3 regions of the Kineococcus sp. NPDC059986 genome follow, and region 2 is predicted to be linked to each of the others. Evidence: riboswitches for the same ligand, from Rfam matches in the RefSeq annotation. Region 2 holds a riboswitch; each other region holds the start of a gene.

Region 1 (3,266 bases), on a different contig from region 2:
TGAGGGGGACGTCCTCGTCCCGCACCCTCACGCTCCGGGCGCCGAGGTCGACGACGACGTCCCCCGCCTCGACCACCGTGGTCGGCTCCGCGGGTCCTGAGGTCCCACGCCGGCGGACCACCACCTCCAGCCGCGCCTGGAGCTCCCGCAACCGGGCGGGTTTGACGAGGTAGTCGTCGGCGCCCGCCCGGAGGGCGCGGACGACGGAGCGCTCGTCGTCCCGGGCCGTGAGCACGACCACGGGCACGTCGTCCACCGCGCGCAGCTGCCGCAGGACCGTCAGGCCGTCGGCGTCCGGCAGCCCGAGGTCGAGCACGACCACCTCGACGTCGCGGTGCCCGAGCAGGAGCTCGGACCCGCGACGCATCCGCACCGGCGTGTGACCGACCTTGCTGAGGGCGTCGAGGAGCGCCTCGCCGACACCGTCGTCGTCCTCGACCACCGCGATCCGCACCGGGTGATCGTAGGACGGCGAGGCGCGGCCGGGACCCGCTAGCGGCCCGTGCCCTCCTGGGCCCGCACGGTGGCGGGGTCGACGGACGCGTGGGTGCCGATGTCCCAGACGAAGGGCGGCTCGGTGCCGTTGACCGACCAGTCGCCCACGATCCGCTGCTTGTAGACCACCGGGTTGTGCGAGGCGACCGTGCGGGCGTTGCGCCAGTGCCGGTCCAGGTCCCGGCCCCGGGAGGTGCCGGAGGCGCCCAGGGTGTTGAAGAGCAGCGTCGCCGCGCGCGGGACGGACTCCGAGAGCACGACCTGCGCCTGCGCGGTGCGGATCTCGGCGAGCACGTTCGCCTCGCGGTCGGCCGCCGTCCCGGGCAGGTGGGCGGTGTCGGCGGCCGCCTGGACGGCCTGCGCCGCGGCGCGAACGAGGGCGCGCGCCGTGAACGCGGTCGCGGAGATCTCCCCGACGACCGACAGGACCTGCGCGTCGTGGCGGACGAGCGGGGCGAGCCCGTGGGTGTAGCTGCGGGTGCGGGCGCGGACCTGGGCCCCCGTGTCGCGCTCGACGGCCGCGGCGATCCCCGCGTGCACGGCGAGCAGGACGAGTTGGTACAGCGCCGTCTGGTAGCGGAACCGGTCGGTGAACGGGGCGACGTCGGCGGGGTCGACCTCGACGTCGTCGAGGACGAGGGTGCCGGTGCCGGTGAGCTGCTGACCGAAGCCGTCCCAGTCGTCCGAGACGCTCGCCCCGGCACCGTGGACGGGGACGAGGACGGTGACGACCTCGAAGCCCCCGTCGGGAAGGGCGCGGCGGGCGGTCGCGTCGGTCCAGTCCGCGAAGATGGTGCCGGTCGTGTAGTACTTGCGGCCGCTGATGCTGGTCCGGCCCTCCGTCGTCGTCACGACGGTCTGCTGCTCACCGGTGACCCCGTCCCCGGTCTCGCTCCACGCGTTGCCGACGAGCTCGCCGGCGACGATGCGCTCGATCCAGCGGGAGCGGTACTCCCCCGCCGGCAGGCTCAGCACCTGCTCGACCCACGCGATGTGCCCGCGGAACACCTGCGGCAGAGCGGAGTCCGCGGCGGCCAGGTCGACGAGGAGGTCGGCGAACTCGACGAGGTCCAGCCCCTCGCCGCCCTCGGCGACGGGGATGCGCAACCGCCCGAACCCGGCGTCGAGCAGCTCGCGCACCTGGGTGCGGGGCAGCTCGTGGTCCTGCTCGCGCGCCACGACGCCCTCGGCGAACCGGGCGAAGAGCGGGGCGAACCGCTCGGCGGGGCTGGTGCTGGCGGGGCTGGTGCTGGCGGACAGCGTGTCGCTGCTCAACGGGGTCTCCTCGGTCGCGGACGCGGCGGTGCGCCGGGGTGGGAGAGGCCGGCCGGCTCGTCGACCGTTCGTCCTTACCCGTGCCGGGGCACCAGGGTCTGGTCGTCACCCGGGGCACCCCACGACGAGGAGGGTTGCCGGCCAGCGAGCCGGGGCTTCGCGCTGGCACTCATGACCTGGGAGCAGGAAACCAGAACAGAGCGCCCCGGTTCAAGACGGGAGCCCTGTGCGGACGCGGGACGGCAGGGATCGACCTGACCGACCGCGACGGGAGCGGTGCACCCCAGCCCCCCGGGGTGCCCCGCTCCCGTGCCCCACTCGCGACGACCGCCCCCCGGAGCCGGCCCCCCGGCTCCGGTGCCGTCGCGAGGTCCGTGCGTCGCGACCGGGACTCCCCTCCGGGTCCCGGTCGCGACGAGTCTCAGAGGCGCCGGTCGGCGCCCTCGCGCAGGTCGATCACCCGCGGCGCGGTGGCCGCCTGGACCGTCCCGTCGGCGTGCCGCGCGGCGGCCGCCTCCAGGACGTCGGTGATCTCGTGACCGATGAGCTCGTGCCGCTCCAGCAGCGCGTCGCGCAAGGCCTCGACGAGGTGGCGGTTGCGGCCGAGGAGCTCGCGGACGGCCTCCTTCTGCTCGCCCAGCAGGTTCTCGACCAGGCGGCGCCCCTCGGAGTCGCCCAGCACGCGGGAGACGAGGTTGCCGTCGGCGAAGGCGCCCTGCTGGACGGCCGCGAAGGACACGAGCGTGCCCGCCATGCCCGCCGAGCCGACCATCTGCGCCGCGACCGACGTCGCGGACTGCAGGTCACCGGCGGGGCCGGTGGAGACGTCGCCGAAGAACAGCTCCTCGGCCACCTGACCGCCGAAGGCGATCTTGATCATCCCGGCGAGCTCGGTGCGCGAGCGGGTGTAGACGTCCTCGGCGTCGCCGTGGGCGAGCAGCCCGAGGGCGTTGGCGCGCTTGACGATCGTGAGGACCTCCAGGCGGCGCTGCGGGGCGACGAGCCACGCGACCGCGGCGTGCCCGGCCTCGTGGGTGGCGATGAGCCGCTCCTCGTGCGCGGTGTAGGCCACCGGCTGCCCGAGGCCGACCTCGGTGACGAGGCGGGCGTGCTCGACGTCGGCCCAGTTCATGCCGTCGGCACCGCGGCGGACCGCGTTGACGAGGGCCTCGTCGAGGAGGTTCTCGATCATCACCGGGGAGTACCCGTTGGTGATGCCGGCGAGCGCGTCGCGCCGCTCGGCGTCGGCGAGCGGAGCCTCGTGCGCCTTGCGGGCGAGGAAGTGGTCGACGAGCTGGCGGCGGCCCGTCTTGTCCGGCAGGCCGAACGTCATGCGGCGGTCGAAGCGGCCGGGGCGCAGCAGGGCGGGGTCGAGGGCGTCCGCGCGGTTCGTGGCCGCGATGAGCAGGACCTCGACGGGCTCGCTGACGGGGCGCTTCAACTGCCGGTGCGCCGGCAGGAAGCGGTTGGCGGCGTCGACGAACCAGCCGCGCAGG
Region 2 (3,266 bases):
CTTCCTGCCCGTGGCCTGCTCCTACGTCGTCGGGTCCTTGGTGTGGAAGCTGGCCCTGTTCTCGGGCCTGCCCTCGGGGGTCGCCAACAGCGTCCTGGGCGCGGTCGGGATCTCCTCGATCTCCTGGCTGGGCAGTTCGCCCTTCTGGTGGATCGTGCTCGTCAGCGTCCGCCTGTGGCTGCAGGTCGGGTTCTACATGGTGCTGTTCCTCGCCGGGCTGCAGCGCATCCCGCCGGTCCTGTACGAGGCGGCGATGCTGGACGGCGTCTCCGCCGGGTTCCGCCGGTTCCGGTACATCACGTGGCCGCAGCTGCGACCCACGGTCGCGGCCGTGCTGCTGCTCCTGCTCGTGGCGGCCTTCCAGGCCTTCGACGAGTTCATCAACCTCGTCCCGACCAACCCCTCGACGCGGCCGCCGCTGGTCTACCTCTACAACGTGGCCCTCGGCTCCCAGCGCGACTTCGGGCTCGGTTCGGCGGGGGCGCTCATCCTCACCGCGATCATGGTCGTGGTGGCACTGCTGCAGACGCGCTTCTTCGGCTTCGGCGCCGCGGAGGACCGCACCAAGGCGCCCCGGCGCCGTCGAGGAGGGGTTCGAGCATGAGCACCGCGCAACTGACCCGGTCGGTCCCGCGGGCTGCAGGGGCCGGACGGCGCCAGGCCGCCCGTGCGGGCGTGAACGTCGCCCGGTACCTCGCCGTCACCCTCGTGGCGCTGCTGTTCCTGCTGCCCTTCTACATCATGGTCAAGACGGCCGTCTCCCCCGCCGCCGACGTCGCGAGCCGCACCTTCGTGCTGTGGCCCTCGGACCCGGACTGGTCGTCGTTCTCCCGCGTCCTGCAGGACCCGACGTTCCCGCGGGCGATGCTCAACACGGCCGTCATGGCCGTCGTCCTGACGGGCGGGCAGATCGTCCTGGCGGCGATGGCCGGCTACGCCATGGCCCGCATCCCCAACCGGGCGGCGAAGCCGCTGTTCTCGGCGACCATCGTGGTGCTGCTCATCCCCGCCGCCACCACGTTCCTGCCGAACTTCCTCATCGTGGCGCGCCTCGGCTGGGTGGACTCGCTGCGCGGGCTCATCATCCCGGGCCTGTTCAGCGCGTTCAACGTGTTCCTGTTCCGGCAGTTCTTCCTCAACTTCCCCAAGGAGCTCGAGGAGGCCGGGCGACTGGACGGCCTGGGGTACTTCGGGGTGTTCCGGCGCATCGTCGTCCCCAACACGCTGGCCTTCGCCTCGGCGCTCACCGTGCTCGGGTTCGTCGGGTCGTGGAACGCCTTCCTGTGGCCCCTCGTCGTCGCCGGCGGCGGATCGGGCGCGGTGACCGTCCAGGTGTACCTGTCCTCGTTCCTCACGGCCCAGACGTTCGACTACTCAGGCCTGTTCGCGGCCGCCCTCCTCTCGCTCCTGCCGGTGCTGTTCGTGTTCCTCGTCCTGCAGCGCTGGCTGGTGCGCGGGGTCGCCGAGACCGGCATGGGCGGCGGCTGAGACCCGCCGAGCCTCGCTGACAGTTCCCCGGGCCCCGACCGCGGTGCGGTCGGGGCCCGCCGACGTCGCGGACGAGCGGTCGGTGGCCCCCCGAGAGCACCGCGGCCCGGTCCTTGATTCCGGGTGGTCGTGCGTGGCAGTCTCTCCCCAGGTCAAGAGCGTCAGCGACAAGCCCCGGCTCGCTGGCCGGCAACCCTCCTCCGCGGTGGGGTGCCCCGGGTGACGACCTGGCCGTTCCCGCAACGGGAACGGCAAGCGCGATGACCCGCCGGACGCCTGCGTGTCGTCATGACAGCAGGAGGAGAACCGTGTCCGAACTCCACCTCTCCGTGGCCCTGGAGTCCACGGGCTGGCACCCCGCGTCCTGGCGCGAACCCGGCGCCCGCGCCGACGAGCTGTTCACCGCCGCGTTCTGGCGCGACACCGTCCGCGAGGCCGAACGGGGGCTGTTCGACCTCGTCACCATCGAGGACGCCCTCGGACTCCAGGGCAGCCACTTCGGGCCGTCCGACGACCGCACCGACCGCGTCGCCGGTCGCCTGGACGCGCTGCTCGTCGCGGCCCGGCTGGCTCTGGTGACGACCAGCATCGGGCTGGTCCCCACCGTCACGACGACCCACACCGAACCGTTCCACGTCTCCAAGGCGCTCGCGACGCTCGACCACGTCAGTTCCGGACGCGGTGGCTGGCGGGCCCAGGTCTCGGCCCGCGCCCACGAGGCCGAGCTCTTCGGACGGCGTGCGGTCCCCACGGTCTCCCGCGAGACCTTGTCGGACCCCGAGGTCGCCGCGGCGGTGGAGGACCTCTTCGCCGAGGGCCGTGCGGTCGTCGACACCGTCCGGGCGCTCTGGGACTCCTGGGAGGACGACGCGGTCGTCCGTGACACCGCCTCGGGACGGTTCGTCGACCGTACGCAGCTGCACCGCGTCGCGGTGCAGACCCCCTGGTTCTCGGTCCTCGGGCCCTCGATCACCCCCCGGCCGCCGCAGGGCCAACCCGTCGTCACCGCGCTGGCGCACGCCCGGACCGCCTACGAGTTCGCCGCCGTGAGCGCGGACGTCGTCTTCGTGACGCCGCACGACACGGATGACGCCCGCCAGATCGTCGCCGAGGTGCGCGCCGCGGAGACCGCCGTCGGCCGGGTGGGACCACCTCTGCAGGTCCACGCCGACCTCGTGGTGGCCCTCGGCTCCGACGCCGCGTCGGCTCGCAACCGCCTCGACCGGCTCGACACCGTGGACGGCGAGGCGTTCGTTTCCGACGCGCTCGTCGTCGCCGACTCCGCCGCAGGCCTGGTCGAGCGCCTGCTCCTGTGGCGCGAGGCGAGCATCGAGGGCTTCCGGTTCCGTCCGGCGGTGAACGCCACGGACCTGCCCGCCCTCGTCGACGAGGTCGTGCCGCTGCTGCAGTCCGCAGGGGCGTTCCGCCGGGGCTACACCGGGGCCACCCTGCGCGACCACCTCGGGCTGGCCAGGCCCGCCAACCGCTACGCCGCAATCTGAGGAGGAACCCGTGAGCATCCCCGACGGCAAGCCCCGCAAGCAGATCGTCCTCGGCGCCCACCTGCCCGGCGTCAACCACCACACCGTCTGGCAGGATCCGGCCGCGGGCAGCCAGATCGACGTCCAGAGCTTCGCCCATCTGGCCCGCACCGCCGAGCGGGGCTTCTTCGACCTGTTCTTCCTCGCCGAGGGCCTGCGGTTGCGCGAGCACGCGGGTGAGATCTACGAGAACGACGTCGTGGGCCGGCCCGACACCTTCACGGTGCTCGCCGCCCT
Region 3 (3,266 bases), on a different contig from region 2:
GGTCACCCACGTCCACGGCGGGTTCCGTGGATACTTCGAGCCCGGCAGCGTCCGGCGCTTCGGCGAGGCGGTCGTCCCACGGCTGGCCGAGCTCGGGGCCTGACTCAGGCCCAGCGGCTGCGGGGGACCGGCAGACCCAGGTTCCCCCGCAGCGTCGCGGCCCGCAGTTCCGGGGCGAGCACACCGCGGCGCACCAGCAGCGGGACGACCTCGTCGGCGAACTCCTCCAGCCCCCGCGGGACGGAGGAGAACGCGAGGGTGAACCCGTCGGCCGCACCGGAGGTGAACCGCTCGGTCATCCAGTCCGCGACCTCCTCGGGGGTCCCGGGCAGGAACCGTCGGCGCAGCATGGCGCGGTACAGCTCGCGCAGCGTGAACCGGTCGCGGTCCACGAGCTTGCGGATGCCCTCGTAGACGGTCTGCACCTGGTTCGAGCCGCCCGCGAAGTCGAAGCGGAACTCCTCGTCGAGGGGCCGGTCGGACAGGTCGACCCCGAGGTGGTGGGACAACCAGTCCAGGCTCAGCCGGTCCGGGGTGAGGGCCTCGATCTCGTCCACCCGTTCCCGGGCCTGTGCGCTGGTGGCGCCGAGGACGGGGGACAGCGCCGGCAGGACCAGCAGGTCCGACCGCGCGCGACCGGCGGCGACGGCCCGCCCCTTGTAGTCCTCGTACAGCCGTTGCGCTCCGGGCAACGGCGCCGAGCCCGGGACGAAGACCGCCTCGGCGTGCCGTCCCGCCAGCCGGCGGCCGTCCTCGGACGACCCCGCCTGGAACAGGACCGGCCGGCCCTGCGGCGGCCGGGGCAGGTTCAGGGGACCGCGCACGCGGAAGAACTCGCCCTCGTGGTCCAGGACGTGCATCCCGGCCGGGTCGGCGTACCGGCCGCTCGCCGCGTCCGGGGCGACGGCGCCGTCGTCCCAGCTGTCCCACAACCCGTGGACCACCTCGACGAACTCCGCGCCGCGCCGGTACCGCGCCGCGTGGTCGAGGTTGCGCTCCAGGCCGAAGTTGCGCGCCTCCTCGTCGCTCGCGGACGTCACGAGGTTCCAGCCCGCGCGGCCGGAGCTGAGGAAGTCCAGGGAACCCACCTGCCGGGCGGTGTGGAACGGTTCGTTGTACGTCGTGGACACCGTCGCCACCAGACCGATGCGCTCCGTGCACCGCGTCAGCGCCCCGAGCAGCCCGAACGGTTCGGGTCGCAGGTTCGCCACGTGCTCGACACCGGAGGGGAACCGGTCCCACACGTAGAGCTCGTCGGCGTAGAAGACCGCGGCGAAGCCGGCCCGTTCCGCCGTGCGCGCGAAGTCCTCGTAGTAGCCGACCGAGAGGTAGTCGGCGGGCCGGCCGCCGGGCAGTCGCCAGCTCGTGAGGTGCTCGCCGCCGGGGTAGAAGAGCATCGCCGTGAGGATCACGCCGCCGCACGCTACCCCGGCCGTGTGGAGCGCTTGACAGCCCGGGCCCCCGTGCCCTCCACTGGATGTGCCATCCAGAGCGGCCGAGAGACCTGGCTCGTCGACGCCGCAGCAACCGCCCCGCCGGGGTCGGTGCTCCCGCCAGGACCGATGGGAGAGGACCACCGATGGAGCACGCACCGCTGACGCGACGTCTCGTGATCGACCTGCTGCGCAGTGCCGGGATGACCTGTCGGGCCTGACCGCCCCGACGTCTCCCCACGCCAGCCCCCGGAAGGTCCCTCGATGCCGCACGTCCCGAACACCTCCCTGTCCTTCGCCACCCAGCAGGTCCACGCCGGCGCCGAACCCGACCCGGTCACCGGCGCGCGGGTCACCCCCGTCCACCTGACCGCGGGATTCGTCTTCGACGACTTCGAGCAGGCCCGGGCCCGGTTCGCCGGCGAGGACGACGGGTACGTCTACACCCGCATGGGGAACCCGACGACGGCCGCGGTCGAACGCCGCCTCGCCGTCCTCGAGGGCGGCACCGACGCGATCCTGCTCGGCACGGGTCAGGCGGCCCTGACGGTGGCCCTGCTCGGGATCCTCGGGGCGGGTGACCACCTGGTGGCCGCCGCCGACCTCTACGAGGGGTCCCGGGGGTTGTTCCTGGAGAACTTCGCCCGGCTCGGGATCACCGTCGACTTCGCCGCGGGACCGCAGGACTGGGAACGCCTCGTGCGCCCCACGACCCGGGCGTTCTTCGCCGAGTCGGTCGCCAACCCCAAGAACACCGTCCTCGACCTGCCCGCGGTGGCGGCCGTCGCCCACCGCCACGGCGTCCCCGTCGTCGTCGACAACACCTTCGCCACGCCCTACCTGCTGCGGCCGCTGGAGCACGGTGCGGACGTCGTCGTGCACTCCGCGAGCAAGTTCCTCGCCGGTCACGGTGCCGCGCTCGGGGGTGCCGTCGTCACCGGTGCGGGGTTCGACTGGAGCGGTTCCGCGCACCTCACGTCACCGGCCGCGGTGCTGGGCGGCGTCAGCTGGGTCGACCGGTACGGTCCGCAGCGCGCCTACGTCGAGCACACGCGCGGTGTCGTGGCCTCCCGGATGGGACCGGCGATCTCCCCGTTCAACGCGTTCCTCGTCCAGCAGGGGCTGGAGACGCTGTCCCTGCGGGTCGCCCGTCAGAGCGCCACGGCGGAGCAGCTCGCGCGGTGGTTGCGGCAGCGTCCGGAGGTGGTCTCCGTCGACCACGCGGCCCTGCCCGACCACCCCTCGCACGACGTGGCCCGGACCCTGCTGCCGCGGGGGTGCGGCGCGGTGTTCTCGGTGACGCTCGCCGGGGGTCGGCCTGCGGCTCGACGGTTCGTGGACGCCGTGCAGCTGTTCACGCGCATGACCCACGTGGGGGACGTGCGCTCGCTCGTCATCCACCCGGCCAGCACGACGCACGCCCACCGCACCGAGGCCGAACGCCTGCAGACGGGGATCTGGCCCGGGCTGCTGCGGTTGTCGATCGGGCTGGAGGAACCCACCGACCTCGTCGCCGACCTCGAACGGGCGCTCGCCGCGACACGCGGAACCGCGCGCGCCGAGGAGCTGGCGGAGGTGGGCGCCTGATGGGCCGGCCGCAGCACTTCGGGTACTTCTTCTCCCGGGGTTTCGGCCCGCAGGGTTGGGGCCGGGACTACCAGGCGTGGAACGACGACTGGACGCGTCCGGACCTCTACGCCCACGCGGTCCGCGACCTCGAACGGGCCGGGTTCGACCTCGTCGTCGTCGAGGACGCGGTGTCGCTGGGGAACCCGGCGACGTTGGACCTGCGGGTGCGGGCGGCCTACGGGGGACCCAAGCACGACCCCCTGC

What was found. A riboswitch is a leader RNA that binds a small molecule or an ion and turns the genes downstream of it on or off. The one in region 2 is predicted to bind S-adenosylmethionine.
Region 1: linked by a shared signal. The riboswitch ahead of AB0637_RS13265 (acyl-CoA dehydrogenase family protein) and the one ahead of AB0637_RS10140 (LLM class flavin-dependent oxidoreductase) in region 2 are both predicted to bind S-adenosylmethionine.
Region 3: linked by a shared signal. The riboswitch ahead of AB0637_RS00930 (PLP-dependent transferase) and the one ahead of AB0637_RS10140 (LLM class flavin-dependent oxidoreductase) in region 2 are both predicted to bind S-adenosylmethionine.

The regions. Positions count from the first base shown of each region.
Region 1 is NZ_JBFBND010000015.1:85,434-88,699, reverse strand. Features, by position in the region: gene AB0637_RS13270 (response regulator transcription factor) at 1-454, opposite strand, end outside; gene AB0637_RS13265 (acyl-CoA dehydrogenase family protein) at 493-1,770, opposite strand; SAM riboswitch class IV at 1,836-1,947, opposite strand; gene AB0637_RS13260 (AAA family ATPase) at 2,192-3,266, opposite strand, start outside.
Region 2 is NZ_JBFBND010000010.1:112,906-116,171, reverse strand. Features, by position in the region: gene AB0637_RS10150 (sugar ABC transporter permease) at 1-604, shown strand, start outside; gene AB0637_RS10145 (carbohydrate ABC transporter permease) at 601-1,488, shown strand; SAM riboswitch class IV at 1,639-1,752, shown strand; gene AB0637_RS10140 (LLM class flavin-dependent oxidoreductase) at 1,797-2,990, shown strand; gene AB0637_RS10135 (NtaA/DmoA family FMN-dependent monooxygenase) at 3,001-3,266, shown strand, end outside.
Region 3 is NZ_JBFBND010000001.1:200,734-203,999, reverse strand. Features, by position in the region: gene AB0637_RS00940 (LLM class F420-dependent oxidoreductase) at 1-103, shown strand, start outside; gene AB0637_RS00935 (NtaA/DmoA family FMN-dependent monooxygenase) at 105-1,412, opposite strand; SAM riboswitch class I at 1,480-1,586, shown strand; gene AB0637_RS00930 (PLP-dependent transferase) at 1,698-3,020, shown strand; gene AB0637_RS00925 (LLM class flavin-dependent oxidoreductase) at 3,020-3,266, shown strand, end outside.